4 regions of the Pseudobacillus badius genome follow, and region 3 is predicted to be linked to each of the others. Evidence: riboswitches for the same ligand, from Rfam matches in the RefSeq annotation. Region 3 holds a riboswitch; each other region holds the start of a gene.
What was found. Region 3 has a riboswitch for S-adenosylmethionine ahead of B1A98_RS02285 (O-acetylhomoserine aminocarboxypropyltransferase/cysteine synthase family protein). Riboswitches for the same ligand answer to the same signal wherever they lie in the genome.
Positions count from the first base shown of each region.

Region 1: another riboswitch for S-adenosylmethionine. It lies ahead of B1A98_RS14305 (bifunctional homocysteine S-methyltransferase/methylenetetrahydrofolate reductase); the one in region 3 lies ahead of B1A98_RS02285 (O-acetylhomoserine aminocarboxypropyltransferase/cysteine synthase family protein).
Region 2: another riboswitch for S-adenosylmethionine. It lies ahead of metK (methionine adenosyltransferase); the one in region 3 lies ahead of B1A98_RS02285 (O-acetylhomoserine aminocarboxypropyltransferase/cysteine synthase family protein).
Region 4: another riboswitch for S-adenosylmethionine. It lies ahead of B1A98_RS15830 (methionine ABC transporter ATP-binding protein); the one in region 3 lies ahead of B1A98_RS02285 (O-acetylhomoserine aminocarboxypropyltransferase/cysteine synthase family protein).

Region 1 covers NZ_MWMM01000009.1:69,597-73,465, forward strand. Annotated here, with positions in the region: gene metH (methionine synthase) at 1-690, opposite strand, end outside; gene B1A98_RS14305 (bifunctional homocysteine S-methyltransferase/methylenetetrahydrofolate reductase) at 668-2,533, opposite strand; SAM riboswitch class I at 2,624-2,735, opposite strand; gene B1A98_RS14310 (EamA family transporter) at 2,924-3,826, shown strand.
Region 2 covers NZ_MWMM01000008.1:15,769-19,637, forward strand. Annotated here, with positions in the region: gene pckA (phosphoenolpyruvate carboxykinase (ATP)) at 1-693, opposite strand, end outside; SAM riboswitch class I at 931-1,088, shown strand; gene metK (methionine adenosyltransferase) at 1,234-2,433, shown strand; gene B1A98_RS13365 (gamma carbonic anhydrase) at 2,460-2,984, opposite strand; gene B1A98_RS13370 (alpha/beta hydrolase) at 3,122-3,869, shown strand, end outside.
Region 3 covers NZ_MWMM01000001.1:467,680-471,548, forward strand. Annotated here, with positions in the region: gene B1A98_RS02280 (competence/damage-inducible protein A) at 165-1,409, shown strand; SAM riboswitch class I at 1,497-1,607, shown strand; gene B1A98_RS02285 (O-acetylhomoserine aminocarboxypropyltransferase/cysteine synthase family protein) at 1,705-3,003, shown strand; gene recA (recombinase RecA) at 3,279-3,869, shown strand, end outside.
Region 4 covers NZ_MWMM01000012.1:59,954-63,822, forward strand. Annotated here, with positions in the region: gene B1A98_RS15805 (arsenate reductase family protein) at 1-229, shown strand, start outside; gene gcvH (glycine cleavage system protein GcvH) at 314-697, shown strand; gene B1A98_RS15815 (toprim domain-containing protein) at 813-1,163, shown strand; gene B1A98_RS15820 (thioredoxin family protein) at 1,165-1,467, shown strand; gene B1A98_RS15825 (hypothetical protein) at 1,667-2,008, shown strand; SAM riboswitch class I at 2,094-2,209, shown strand; gene B1A98_RS15830 (methionine ABC transporter ATP-binding protein) at 2,294-3,319, shown strand; gene B1A98_RS15835 (methionine ABC transporter permease) at 3,312-3,869, shown strand, end outside.

The DNA of each region.
Region 1 (3,869 bases), on a different contig from region 3:
GGTGGCACAGTTTAAGCCGACTGATAAAGGATGAATATGCTCGATAGAAATATAAAACGCCTCAATATTTTGGCCGGCCAGTGTAGTTCCCATTGGTTCGATCGTTCCCGAAATCATAATCGGCAGTTTTTTCCCTGTCGCTGCAAACGCACGTTCAATTCCGAGAATACCCGCCTTGACATTTAGCATATCCTGGCTCGTTTCCATTAAAATCACATCGCAGCCGCCGTCAATCAAGGCGGTTGCCTGTAATTCAAAGTTCGTGCTCAATGTGTCAAAGTCAATGCCGCCTGTGACGGACAAGGTTTTCGTTGTGGGCCCAATGGCGCCGGCGACATAGCGGGGATGGTCAGGCGTCGAAAATTCATCTGCGCACTGGCGGGCAATTTCTGCTGCCCGTTTATTAATTTCATAGGCTTTATCACCAAGATTATACTCATTTAATACAAGCGGGGTACCGCCAAAAGAGTTGGTTTCAATAATGTCAGTGCCGGCTGCTAAATAATCGCGATGAATCTTTTCAATGACATGAGGGGCAGTGAGATTTAAGTATTCATTGCAGCCGTCATATTGTTCGCCGCCAAAATCGTTTTCTGTCAAATTGGCCTGTTGGAGCATTGTTCCCATAGCGCCGTCTAAAAATAAAATTCGTTTTTCCAGCTCTTGTTCAATTGGATATTGTTTCGGCATGAGGGATCCCTCTTTCCTTTGTTTTTCCATCTAACTCTTCGATGTAATGGATCAATTCAATGGACATATCATAACGCATAAAAGGTGTAATAATATAGATACCGTTAAACAGCTTGGCAGCTGTATCGATCAATTCTTTCGCAATCGTCACGCCTTCTCGTGCAGCGGCTTCCTTATCATGCTCATATGCTTTCATTCTGGCCAGCGTTTCTTCTGAGAGCTTGATGCCGGGCACTTCATGATGAAGGAATTCAGCGTTTCTTGAGCTTGTCAGCGGCATGATGCCAAGAAAAATCGGTGTTGGCAAATGCTTCGTCGCTTCATATATTTCAACAATCTTTTCTTTAGTAAAGACGGGCTGGGTAATGAAATAATCAGCTCCGCACGCGATTTTTTTCTCCAAGCGCTTGACAGCCCGGTCCAGTATACGCACATTCGGGTTAAAGGCCGCGGCAACTGAGAAGTTCGCTTTTTGTTTCAGCGGCTTTCCTGAAAACGAAATGCCTTCGTTCAACTGTTTAATCAATTGAATGAGTTCCATGCTGGATACATCATAGACAGAGGTTGCCCCCGGGAAATCGCCAACTTTTGTGGGGTCTCCAGTGATCGCAAGGACGTCGTGCAGCCCAAGAGCGTGAAGCCCCATGAGATGGGATTGCAAACCAATCAGATTCCGGTCTCGGCAGGTGATATGGACAAGCGGACGGATGTGGTGCTGTACCTTCAGCAAAGAACCCATCGCTAAATTGCTCACGCGCGGAGAGGCAAGAGAATTATCTGCCATTGTAATAGCAGCCATGCCTGTTTGCTGCAATGCCTTAGCTCCTTTAATATAAGCAGCTGTATCTAAATGCTTGGGCGTATCAAGCTCCACAATAATCGTCCGTTCTTTTTTGACCTGTTCATGGAGCGGCGGTACAACCAAAGGGGCAGGTTCTTTGATGACAATCGGTTTTTGGGCAATGACTTTTTTCTCGGTAATCGGCGCGAGGCCAGTGAGTGCTTTTTTGGCTGCTTCGATGTGTTTGGGCGTGGTTCCGCAGCAGCCGCCAATGAGCCGGACTCCTTCATTGCGCAGTTGAACAGCAGCCTGGCCAAAGTAGTCGGCTTCAGACTCATAGACGACCCGTCCGTCTTCGACATCAAGAAGGCCTGCGTTAGGGTAGGCGGATAAAAAGGCTTTTTCAGGAAGCGTCACCTCTTCAAGTGCCTGGATGGTGTGGTAAGGGCCAAGGCGGCAGTTGACGCCTACAATGTCTGCCCCTAAGGATTCCAGTTGCTTGAAAGCTTCGTTTAATGAAAGTCTGTTTTGCAAAATGCCGGGTTCATGCATAGACACTTGGGAAACGATTGGCAAGTCCGTGACCTTGCGCAGCAATTGCAAAACAGTGGTTAACTCTTCAAAATCATAATAGGTTTCCAGCAGGAGACCATCGGGGGATTCTTGTAAAATCGCCTCTGCTTGCTGCTGAAAAGCTGATTTTATCTCAGAAAGAGAGGCGCTGCTTTTTCGAATGCCTCTTATGCCGCCGATCGTTCCTAACACAAACCGCTGCTCAGGTGCGGCTGCTTGCTTGGCAATGCGCACGGCCGCTTTGTTCAGTTCCTCTGTACGGTTTTCCATCCCGTATCTGGCAAGCTTCAAGGCATTGGCGCTATAGGTGTTAGTTTGAATAATATCTGCGCCGGCTTGTATATAGTCAAGGTGAATTTTTTCAATAATTTCGGGTTTTTCCACGTTGAGTTCCTCATAACAGAAATCAATGCCGTAGGAATAGAGGAGGGTGCCCATGGCACCGTCAGCTGTCAGCACTTCGGTTTGCAGTCTATCTAATAATTTCATGCTGTCCATCCTTTCTGGATTTTCCTTTAATCATAAGAAAAAGCCTTCTTAATAAAATTAAGAAGGCTTTACATTGGAAATGTTTGATCCTTCTTATCTTCCAAACTGACAAAGCAGTTTGCTGGATTTAGCACCTCGGCCCGCTAACGGCTGGTTGCTGAAGCGTCATAGGGCCAGACCCCTCGGCTTCTCTTGATAAGAAATAAGTTGATATGCAATTAGTAAAAGAATTGAACATATCATATCTTTTTCGCTGAAATTAGTCAATAGAAAATTTTGAATATTCTATAGGGATTGTTGGATAAACGATGGAAAGGATATACTTTTAAAAGGCAACCAGGTTATTAGACTCATTGTCTAATAAGAAGATTAGATAAAGGAGGAGTCAAGTTGAATCAGCTTCGTTATTCATTATTCATTTTAGCGGGGGCCTGCAGCTATGGAGTCCAAGCCTCTGTTGTAAAGCTGGCAACCAATGCAGGCTACCAGGCGAGCCAGATGACAGGCTCGCAATATCTTTTTGGCCTTCTTTTGCTGCTCATTCCTTTCTTGCTGACGACCCGCATTTCATTGACATTCAAGCAAGTAGCTGCGCTGCTTGGACTGGGAGTGCTGTTAAGCTTAACAGGTGTGTTCTACGCAACGAGCATTCAAGATCTTTCGGCTTCTATTGCCATTGTTCTGCTTTTTCAATTCACCTGGATGGGGATTTTCATTGAATCCTTATACTTGAAAGCTCTTCCATCTGGTGCAAAGATCGTTTCAGCTCTGCTGTTGTGGGCAGGCACTCTTCTTGCCGCTGGAATATCTTCAGAAGGGATGGACTGGACCGGCCACACAAAAGGGATTGCTTCCGGCTTTTTGGCGGCCTTGACGTTTGCTTTATTCCTTTTCTTCAGCGGAAAGGCAGGAAAAGAAGTACCGGCTATTCAAAAAAGCTTTATTATTTCTGCCGGCGGGCTGTTGACGGCTTTTTTATTTGTGTCGCCGGCTTTTATCACGGACGGCACGTTAACTGGCGGCTTATGGAAGTACGGGGTGCTTGTCGGACTGCTCGGAGTGCTCGTGCCCGTTATTCTGTTTGCGCTCGGCACGCCGCACGTTGAACCGGGGATGGCAACGATTCTTGGCGCGGCAGAGCTGCCAGCAGCTATGATCGGGGCGATGTTCATCGTTGGTGAACACCTGACGTTTGGGCAAGCAGCCGGCATTACGCTCATCTTAATTGGCATTGCTGTACCCCAATTCATCAGCAATAGAAGGATAGGGCCCAAGCACCTGTACAGCGGCTGATTTCTTCAAGTTGTCACAAAGCAGAAAACCGAACAATGGTATA
Region 2 (3,869 bases), on a different contig from region 3:
GAATAAAGCAACATCGCCTTCATAGCCTACATTGGCTGAGCAATGCATAGATAGAATGTCGTTTTCAGGAAGCAAGAAGTTCATGACAGAGAAAATAGATTTTTTCATTTCTCCTGCATATTCCGTTCCGCCGATCAAAACGATGCGGCGCTCAAAAGAAATGATGATAAATGCTTCTGATCTCGTTCCATCTACTGCAGGGTCTGCTTTAAAGTTCGGAGCAGAAACAATCGTAAAGCCGGCTTGATGGCTTTTTAATTCTTCCTCCGATGGGCGGATGAACAGCTGATGGGCAAACAGGTTATGCCAAGCATATTCGTTGATGACTTGGATCGGTAGGCGGTGAGCCGGGTCCGCTCCTGCAAATCCCTTGAAAACAAATAATTCTTCTCTTTCCTTTAAATAATTGATCACTTTCGTGTATAATTGATCAAACACCTCAGCAGAAATCGGTTCATTCACTGTGCCCCAATCAATTTTATCTTTTACTGATGGCTCCTCAACGATAAATTTATCTTTAGGAGAACGTCCAGTGTATTTGCCTGTTTCGGCACGAACCGCTCCAGAAGCAGTTAACACGCCTTCTTTGCGATTCAGTACTTTTTCTACGAGCAACGGTACAGATGGCTGCATTGTTACGTTGCCACCTTTTAAAAGTTCCAGAATTTCGCTTGAAACGCTTGCAGTCTTCATAAATTAATAACCATCCTTTATCTGAATTTAAGTAGTTGTTCTCTCAGTATTTGCTCAAAAATTAGTATAACACATTACGTTTAATAGTCTATACTATTCACTTATTTTTTTTGTGACATTTTTTATTTAATCTTGTCCGATTTTCTATAAAAAGAAACTGAAAAAACAAGGAATTTTTTACGCTAAAGCAGTTGACATTACTGATTGGATTTCGTATTATGTAACCTTGAACGGATACTCTTATCCTGAGCTGGCGGAGGGGACAGGCCCGATGAAGCCCGGCAACCTGCTTGATTGACTGTCAGTTATCCTGACTGTCAGTACTTATGAATATAAGTGGTATTCAAGACAAAGGTGCTAACCTGCAGCAAGGGCAAAACCTTGAACGATAAGAGTGAAAGGCCTATGTTGATAAGACCAACCTTTCCTCTCTTTATTTCAGGAGGGGTTTTTTTATTTTAAAAGGATAAACTTAGGGGAAATGAGTACCGTACCATTAACGATCGGCAGTCAGTTGATCATTTTTAAGGAGGAAGTTTCATGACTAACAATCGTCGTCTCTTTACTTCAGAGTCAGTCACTGAAGGGCATCCGGATAAGATTTGCGATCAAATTTCCGATGCAATCCTGGATGAAATCTTATCAAAAGATCCAAATGCACGTGTAGCAGCAGAAACATCTGTTACCACTGGGCTTGTGCTCGTAGCGGGGGAGATTACAACCTCTTCTTATGTCGATATTAATAAAATTGTTCGGGAAACCATCAGAGAGATTGGCTACACGCGTGCCAAGTATGGCTTTGATGCGGATACTTGCGGCGTGCTGACATCTATCGATGAACAGTCCCCGGATATTGCGGCAGGAGTAGACGTTGCGCTTGAAGCACGTGAAGGCCAGATGAGCGATGAAGAAATCGAAGCGATCGGTGCGGGAGACCAAGGGTTAATGTTTGGTTTTGCTTGTAATGAAACAGCAGAATTAATGCCGCTGCCAATTTCCCTAGCTCATAAATTATCCCGTCAGCTGACAAAGGTGAGAAAAGAAGAAACACTTTCTTATTTGCGTCCGGACGGAAAAACACAAGTGACAGTTGAATATGATGAAAACGACAAGCCGGTAAGAATCGATACAATTGTTATTTCCACACAGCATCATCCAGAAGTGACGCTTGAGCAAATTCAAAGCGATTTGCGCCAACATGTCATTGATCCGGTTGTTCCTGCTGAATTAATTGATGAAAATACAAAATTCTTTATTAATCCGACAGGCCGCTTTGTGATTGGCGGACCTCAGGGAGATGCTGGGTTAACCGGCCGCAAGATTATCGTTGATACGTATGGCGGTTATGCACGTCACGGCGGCGGTGCCTTCTCCGGTAAAGATCCGACAAAAGTAGACCGTTCAGCAGCCTATGCCGCTCGTTATGTAGCGAAAAATATTGTAGCTGCCGGTCTTGCTGATAAATGTGAAGTTCAGCTTGCTTATGCAATCGGTGTGGCTCAGCCTGTTTCGATTGCGATTGATGCGTTTGGCACGGGCAAGGTTTCTGAAGAAGCGCTTGTTGAACTTGTGCGCAGCAACTTTGATTTGCGTCCGGCAGGCATTATCAATATGCTTGACCTTCGCCGTCCAATCTACAAACAAACAGCAGCGTACGGACACTTCGGCCGTGTGGATGTCGACCTTCCTTGGGAAAGAACAGACAAGGCTGAAATTCTGAAAAGCCAGGCGGCAAATTAATCAAAAGAAAAAATCCTGGGGACTGCTTAGCCCTCAGGATTTTTTTGTATGCTTTTGTAATATTGGCCTTTTTCAACGTATTCTCTAACGATGCGTTCCATGTCTTTTTTGTCCTCCTCATTCACTGGACGGATCACTTTCGCCGGCCGTCCAAAGGCGACAGAATGAGGGGGAATGACTTTTCCTTGAGGAACAAGGCTGCCGGCTCCAATAAAAGCTCCTTCCCCAATTTCTGCATTGTCAAGAATAATGGAGCCCATGCCGATCAGCGCTTGCTTTCGAATTTTACAGCTATGAAGAATCACTTGGTGGCCGATTGTTACTTCATCTTCAATGATAAGCGGGTTGTTTGGGCTTTGGTGAAGCACAGAATTGTCTTGAATGCTTACTTTGCTGCCAATCACTGTCGGAGCGACATCTCCACGTATCGAAGTGTTGAACCAAATATTGGTTTCTTCGCCGATTGTCACGTCGCCGGTAATGGTTACATAATCAGCTATGTAGGCAGATTCAGCAATCTCAGGTGTTTTGTTATTGTAAGGATAGATCATCTTTTTCTCTCCTTCTTTCATGTTCCCGCAAAGGAAAACAGAATTGGATTTGCTTATTATTTTATCTAAAACGATTTGGTTTGTATAATAGAAGGTAAAAAAGTATAGGACTATAAAAAGCCGGAGGAAGATGCGTGATGTGGAAATGGGAAACAGAACAACAGCCGAAAGGTGTTATCATGATGATTCATGGAGCAATGGAGCACCATGGCCGTTACGGTTGGCTGATTGAAATGTGGCGCAGAAACGGCTTTCATGTGGTTATGGGCGATTTACCTGGCCAGGGCATGACATCGAGAGCACAAAGAGGGCACATTTCATCTTTTAATGAGTACATCGACGAAGTAAAGGACTGGATACAGGCGGCTTATCAGTTTGATCTGCCTTTGTTTATATTGGGACACAGCATGGGAGGGCTAGTTGCTATTCGCCTGTTGCAGGAAATGGAAGTAGAAACCGCGGGCGTTATTTTATCCTCTCCTTGTCTGGGAATGATTCATACACCACCAAAAATTATGGATATTCTATCACATGGATTAAATTCGCTTTCCCCTTCAGTAAAGTTTTCTTCTGGCCTGACTGTTGACATGGCGACAAGAAATGAAGAGGTGCGGCAAGCTGATAAGGAAGATGCACTCTATGTTAATAAAGTGTCCGTTCGATGGTACCGCGAGCTGCTGCAGGCAATAAAGACCGCGGATTTAAAAGCGGGAGAGGTGCCGGATGTTCCGCTTCTTATCATGCAAGCCGGCCATGATCTGATTGTTGACAAAAAAACCGTCAGAAAATGGTTTCACCGGCTTGATTTGTCGGAAATGCATTACAAGGAATGGCCGGGCTTGTATCATGAAATATTTAATGAACCGGAGAGGGAAGAGGTTTTTC
Region 3 (3,869 bases):
GGCTGCTGCTTTCTCTCTGTCTATGCAAAGCTTAGAGAAGAAAGCAAGATGTCGGCACTTAAGGAACAGCTTTGTTTTTAAAAGCGAGCTGAATTCGTGAGAGCGGCCGTTTCTAATACCCGGCCGTATTGGTTGCCGCCTGAAGAAAAGAGGAGATGAAGAGAATGAATGCAGAAATTATTGCTGTCGGTTCCGAGCTGCTGCTTGGGCAAATTACAAATACGAATGCCCAGTTCTTGTCCCAGCATCTGGCTGAAATCGGCATTAATGTTTATTATCATACAGTTGTTGGAGACAACAGCAGCCGGTTGCTTGATGCCGTCAAGCAGGCAGAAGAAAGAGCAGACCTTCTGATATTTACGGGAGGGCTTGGCCCCACGAAGGATGATCTAACGAAAGAAGCGATCGCTGCCCATATCGGCCGGCCGCTCGTCTACAATGATGAGGCTTTAAAGAGCATTGAAAATTACTTTAAGAGAACGAAGCGACCAATGACTCCCAATAATAAAAAGCAAGCTCTCGTGATGGAAGGAAGCCTTGTTTTGGCGAATGACCATGGGATGGCGCCCGGGATGATGATTAAAGGGGAGAAGCGCTTCTACATGCTGCTGCCGGGACCGCCTCGGGAAATGCAGCCGATGTTTATTGAGTACGGAAAGCCGGCTCTTCTCAATGTGCTTGAGAAAGTGGAAAAAATTGAATCACGGGTACTGAGATTCTTTGGCATCGGAGAGTCCGCTTTGGAAACAGAAGTGGAAGATTTGCTGCTTGCCCAGCAAAATCCGACGATTGCTCCGCTTGCAGGGGATGGCGAGGTAACACTCCGAATTACTGCCAAGCATGAGTCAGAATCAGCCGCCTTGCAGATGATACAGGAGGCGGAAGAAGAAATCCTGAGACGGGTAGGCGAGTATTTCTATGGCTACAATGATACAACGATTGCCCGCGAGCTGGCGGAGCGCTTAAAAGAAACGTCTCATACGGTAGCTGCCGCCGAAAGCTTAACCGGCGGGTTGTTTCAAAGTGAAATAACAGCTATTCCGGGAGCGAGCAGCTTTTTTAAGGGCGGAATCGTTTGTTATTCCAACGAAGCAAAAGAAGCGCTCGTGCAAGTGAAAAAGGAAACGCTCACTCGCCATGGAGCCATCAGCGCGGAATGTGCCATTGAGCTGGCAGAGAATGCCCGCCAATTGTTGAAGGCCGATTTCGGCATCAGCTTTACAGGTGTGGCAGGTCCAGGAGAAGCAGAAGGACAGCCGCCGGGCACTGTATGGATCGGACTTTCTTCTAAGTATGATCAAACAAAAGCATTCAAGCTGGAACTGGCGGGAAGCCGGGAAGGAATCAGAAAGCGCTCAGTTAAATATGGCTGCCACTATTTGCTGGCGGCACTTGCTCGCAACAAATAAAAACATTCCGAATATTATTGACTATTCTGATCAACCTCCTATATAATAAACAGCAAGAGTTATCACTTACTTAATTAAATACAAACACTCTTATTGAGAGCGGCGGAGGGACTAGGCCCTATGAAGCCCGGCAACCTTCAGGCAATTTGCCTGAAACGGTGCTAAATCCTGCAGGTGTGATAGCCTGAGAGATAAGAGGAGGACCCTGTTAATAAAGCCCTCTTCTTAAAAGAAGAGGGCTTTTGATTTTTCTCGGGCTGTTTACGTTTTTTCAATAGATTAGGAGGAATTGACAATGACAAACGAACAATGGAACAAGGAAACAATTTTACTTCATGGAGGACAAGTGCCTGATCCGGTAACAGGTGCGCGGGCTGTGCCGATTTACGAAACAACTTCTTATGTATTCGAAGACACCGATCATGCCAACGCCTTATTCGCTTTACAAAAGCCGGGAAATATTTATACGCGCATTACCAATCCGACGGTAGACGTATTTGAAAAACGGGTAGCTTTATTGGAGAAGGGAGCAGCGGCTGTGGCGCTGTCGTCAGGAATGGCAGCTATCTCTTTTTCAATATTGAATTTGGCTCATGCCGGCGATGAAATTGTAGCTGCTGCTAACTTATATGGCGGTACATACAACTTGTTTGCCAACACGCTTCCTAAATACGGAATCAATGTAAAGTTTGTAGATTCTACAGATCCGGAGAACTTCCGAAAGGCGATTACGCCAAAGACGAAAGCCCTTTTTGGAGAAATTATCGGCAATCCTTCCTTAAATGTGCTTGATGTGGAGAAAGTGGCGGACATCGCTCATGAAAACGGCATCCCTTTGATTGTCGACAATACGTTTGCTTCTCCGTACGGGGCTAATCCGCTGACAAGGGGAGCAGACATTGTCGTTCATTCTGCAACGAAGTGGATTAGCGGCCACGGTACGGTGATTGGCGGCGTAGTCGTAGACGGAGGAACATTTGATTGGAACAGCGAAAAATTCCCTGGCTTTACTGAGCCGGACGAATCCTATAACGGATTAAGATATGCAGATTTAGAAGGCCCGGCCTTTGCGATTAAACTACGTGTGCAGTTATTGCGGGATTTCGGTCCGGCTTTAAGTGCCAACAGCGCTTTCTTGCTTCTTCAAGGGCTAGAAACGCTGCATTTGCGCATCCAGCGCCATCATGAGAACACGCTTGCCATCGTGGATTATTTGAAAAATCATCCGGCAGTAGACTGGGTGTCACATCCAAGCCTCGAAGACCATCCATCTCATGAGCTGGCAAAGAAATATTTAAGCCATACGTTCGGCTCGATTGTCGTGTTCGGCATTAAAGGCGGACGGGAAGCGGGCAAAAAAGTGATTGATAATATTAAGCTGTGGTCGCATGTAGCTAACGTTGGTGACGGCAAATCTCTGATTATCCATCCGGCTTCCACGACACACCAGCAGCTAAGCAGTGAAGAATTGAAAAAATCAGGCACAAAAGAGGAAATGATCCGCCTGTCTATTGGATTAGAATCAACGGAAGACCTGATTGCAGACTTGAATCAGGCTATCGAAAAAGCAACCGGTGTAGCTGTCGAAAGCTGAAATTAAGCGAATTTTTCCCGGCTTAAAATTACCTTCTCCTGCTTCTTTATGATAAAATAAAGAGGCAGGAGTTCTTTTTTTCTTCTTTTTTCCACTCTTTCTTCCTCGATATTTCTAGTTCCCCAGCCACTCTTTTCACGGGAAACAAAAACCGAATAAATGTTCGCTTTTTGCTTGAAATTGTCTCAATAAAAAGGTATAGTTAGTATAGGTTCTGAAACAATATGTCATGATGCATTTATTTGATAGATTGCTAATTTTAAGGAGGAATTTTAGTGAACGATCGTCAAGCAGCATTAGATATGGCCTTGAAGCAAATTGAGAAGCAATTTGGTAAAGGGTCTATCATGAAATTAGGAGAACAAACTGATCGGAAAATATCCACTAGTCCAAGCGGCTCGCTCGCCCTTGACACAGCACTTGGGGTAGGCGGCTATCCGCGCGGCCGAATCATTGAGATTTATGGCCCAGAAAGTTCAGGTAAAACAACGGTTGCTCTTCACGCAATTGCTGAAGTGCAGGCATCCGGCGGCCAGGCTGCTTTCATTGATGCGGAGCATGCACTCGATCCGGTATATGCCCAAAAGCTAGGGGTAAATATTGATGAATTGCTGCTTTCCCAGCCGGATACAGGGGAACAGGCTCTTGAGATTGCCGAGGCTCTTGTGCGCAGCGGCGCCGTCGATATTCTTGTTATCGACTCGGTTGCAGCTCTCGTTCCAAAAGCTGAGATTGAAGGAGAAATGGGAGATTCCCATGTCGGCTTGCAGGCGCGCTTAATGTCACAGGCACTTCGAAAGCTATCAGGAGCAATTAATAAATCAAAAACGATTGCTATTTTCATTAACCAGATCCGCGAGAAAGTC
Region 4 (3,869 bases), on a different contig from region 3:
AAGAGAACTGTATCAAAAAAGCGGGCTGGAATTAAAAAAGTTTTTCAATACGAGCGGCAAAAAATATCGCGAGCTTGGATTGAAAGATAAGATAGGCACCGCTTCCGATGAAGAGCTGCTGGAACTGCTCGCTTCTGACGGCATGCTTATTAAGCGGCCGCTAACGACAAATGGCGAAAATGTAACAGTCGGCTTTAAAGAAGATGAATTTGAAAAGCAGTGGTTGTAAAGGGTGCATAAAGCCTGTTTTTCTTGCTTTATGCCTTTATAATAAGTAAAGTTTTAATTGAGATCAGGTAATGGAGGGATTTGCATGAGCACACCGAAAGAATTGCGTTATTCAGAAGAACATGAATGGGTAAAAACAGAAGGAGATAAAGTCCGTATTGGAATTACGCATTTTGCGCAATCCGAGCTGGGGGATATCGTGTTTGTTGAGCTTCCATCTGTAGGAGACGAAATCAAAGCTGATGAGCCATTTGGCAGCGTAGAGTCTGTTAAAACGGTTTCTGAGCTATATGCTCCTGTCAGCGGAAAAGTGGTTGAAGTCAACGAGGAGCTTGACGATAATCCTGAATTCGTGAACGAATCACCATATGAGAAAGCATGGATGGTCGTTGTCGAATTATCTGATTCTGCTCAACTGGACAACTTAATGACCGCTGAGCAGTATGACGAAATGACACAGGAAGATTAATTAGTGATCAAAGAACACTTCCAGCTCAGGAAGTGTTCTTTTGCCATTTTTTAAAGTGCCCAACAAAGACAGGTCGAACTGTAAGGCAAGATATTCAGACGGTGGAGGGATATGTATGCGTACAGAAAAAACAATTATTGTGGAAGGGGCTTCAGACCGGAAGAAAGTACAGGAGATTGTGAGAGAACCTGTAGAAATCATTTGTACCAATGGCACAATCGGATTAAGCCGGATGGATGAGCTGATTGATATCCTGGAAGGACATGATGTCTACATCCTTGTGGATGCCGATCAGGCAGGGGAAAAGCTGCGCCGGCAATTTATTCGCGAGTTGCCTGAAGCCCGCCATTTATATATTGACCGCGTCTATAAAGAAGTTGCTACCGCTCCCTACCGTCATCTGGCTTCTGTGCTGCTTGGCGCCAATATTGATGTACACGGAGAGTTTTTGCAAAAGGATGGATAACATGCAGAAGGAACAAGAGATCAGCGGCATGATCGAATCAAACCGTTTAGCAGCTGTTTATGCATACACTCCGCTATGCGGAACTTGCCAGCTCGCAGGGAAAATGGTAGAGGTTGCAGAGAAGATTGCCCGCCATTTTGCATGGGCTCGACTGGATGTAAATTATCATGAAGAGTTTGCTATTCGCTATGGTGTGGAAAGCGTGCCCTGCCTGCTGATTTTTCAAGAAGGACAACTGATGGAAAAAATTTATGCTTTCCAATCTGTACCTTATATATATGAAAAGCTGAATCAATATACTTGAAAGCCGTTTCCTTGATGGGAACGGCTTTTTTTAGGACAGCCCTGTGCATCCAGTACGCTGATGCTTTCGTTTGCTTCGCATTCATTTTGTCAAAACATGCGCTGGACAGCGCGCACTTTGTCGAGCAATTAATAAAGGAAATTTCCCCTTTGCTTGGAAGTTATAGTTAAAGTGAAAGAGAGCAGAGGGGGAAATAAAAATGAAAGAAAAGTTAGCGTCTGTACAGGCAGCTTGCCAGGGAAGAACGCATATCTGGCCATTGCTCCCGCTCGAACCGGTGCGTGTCCTGTTAACAGGAGAAGAGGAAAGCTGGCTGCTGGTGATCAGTCATCAAGGGATGGAATTTTCAAAGGAAAGCACAGATCATTGGCATTTAAAGCTGACAGGAAGAGTGGAGCCCCTTTTAGAAGGCCAAGGGCAGCTGCGCTTGTATGAAGCCATGGGAGCGGTGGAAGTATCAGGTTTTTACCAGGTGAAACTGTGGTTTGAATCCTTGCTCTGGTTGTGCCGTCCTTATTATGAAACATCTGACAGTGCATGAAAAAACATTTTTAGAAAGAGTCATTGACAATTTTCGAGGAATAATGATAAAATCAATTCCACTAAGAAGAATATACTGCATACTGCTCTTATCAAGAGAGGTGGAGGGATGTGCCCGATGAAGCCCGGCAACCGTCAGCAGCAAATTGCTTGTTGAAAAGGTGCCAATTCACACAAAGCCCCGTGCTTTGGGAGATGAGAGAAAGGAACCTGTTAAATTACGCCTTTCTGCTCATTTTGCAGAAAGGCTTTTTATTTTCTGGGTGGAATGGAGGAAAACCGCCGAATGATTTCAATAGAAAACGTGAAGAAAGTCTTTTCCACAAAAAATGGAAAAGTGACGGCAGTAGATGATATTGATTTAACGATAGATAAAGGAGAGATTTTTGGCATCATCGGTTACAGCGGAGCCGGAAAGAGTACATTGATCCGCATGTTCAACGGCTTAGAAACGCCATCTTCCGGTTCGGTTGTGGTAGCCGGCAGGGAAATGTCAAAAATCAAGGGGAGAGAATTGCGTCAAGCCCGTCAGGAAATCGGGATGATCTTCCAGCACTTCAACCTTCTCTGGTCCAGAACCGTGCGGGACAATATTGCTTTTCCATTGGAGATTGCCGGTGTAGCCAAAGAGGAGCGGCTGAAGAAGGTAGAGGAGCTGATTAAGCTAGTTGGTCTTGAAGGAAGGGGAGATTCCTATCCTTCACAGTTGAGCGGCGGACAAAAGCAGCGCGTCGGTATTGCCAGGGCGCTCGCCAATGATCCGAAAGTGCTTTTATGCGATGAAGCGACATCAGCGCTTGATCCACAAACAACAGATGCTATCTTAGATCTGCTTGTGGACATTAATAAGCGCCTCGGCCTGACAATTGTGCTCATCACTCATGAAATGCATGTGATCCGGAAGATTTGCCACCGGGTCGCTGTCATGGAAGCTGGACGCGTTGTCGAGCTTGGACCGGTGCTGAGCGTGTTTAAATCGCCGGAGCAGCCAATTACCAAGCGGTTTGTTCAGCAAGTAACAGAATTGGAGGAATCCAAAGAAACGATTGCCCACTTGCTGGAACAGTTTCCTGAAGGCAAAGTGGTTAAGCTTACATTTATCGGCGAAAACGCAGAGCAGCCGGTCATTACAAATTTAATCCGCCAATTCAATATTGCGGTAAATATCGTACAAGGGAAAGTCTCTCAAACGCAAAACGGAGCGTATGGTTCGCTGTTCGTTCATTTGACGGGCGAGCAGGAGGAACTGGCGAAAGCGGTGGCTTATCTCGACAAGCAAGAAGTCAGCTCGGAGGTGATCAGCCATGCTTGAACAATGGTTCCCTAACGTAGATTGGGAAAAGATATGGGAAGCGACCAACGAAACGCTTTATATGACAGGCGTATCTGTATTGGCGACTTTTATCCTGGGTATACTGCTCGGTTTGCTGTTATTTTTAACAGCTAAAGGGAATATTTGGGAAAATAAAGCGATGTATAGTATTGTCTCTGCTTTCGTCAATATTTTCCGTTCGATTCCTTTTATTATACTAATCATTTTATTAATCCCATTTACAAAAGCACTGATCGGTACAATGATTGGTGAGAATGCTGCGCTCCCCGCCCTTATTATTGGCGCAGCCCCCTTCTATGCACGAATGGTAGAAATTGGTCTGCGGGAAATTGATAAAGGCGTCATTGAAGCGGCACGGGCGATGGGGGCAAAAACAAGTACGATCATTTTCAAAGTGCTGCTCCCGGAATCGATGCCGGCTCTTGTTTCCGGAATTACTGTAACCGCCATTGCTCTCGTAGGCTATACGGCGATGGCAGGTGTGATCGGCGCCGGCGGTCTTGGAAACCTCGCTTACCTGGATGGATTC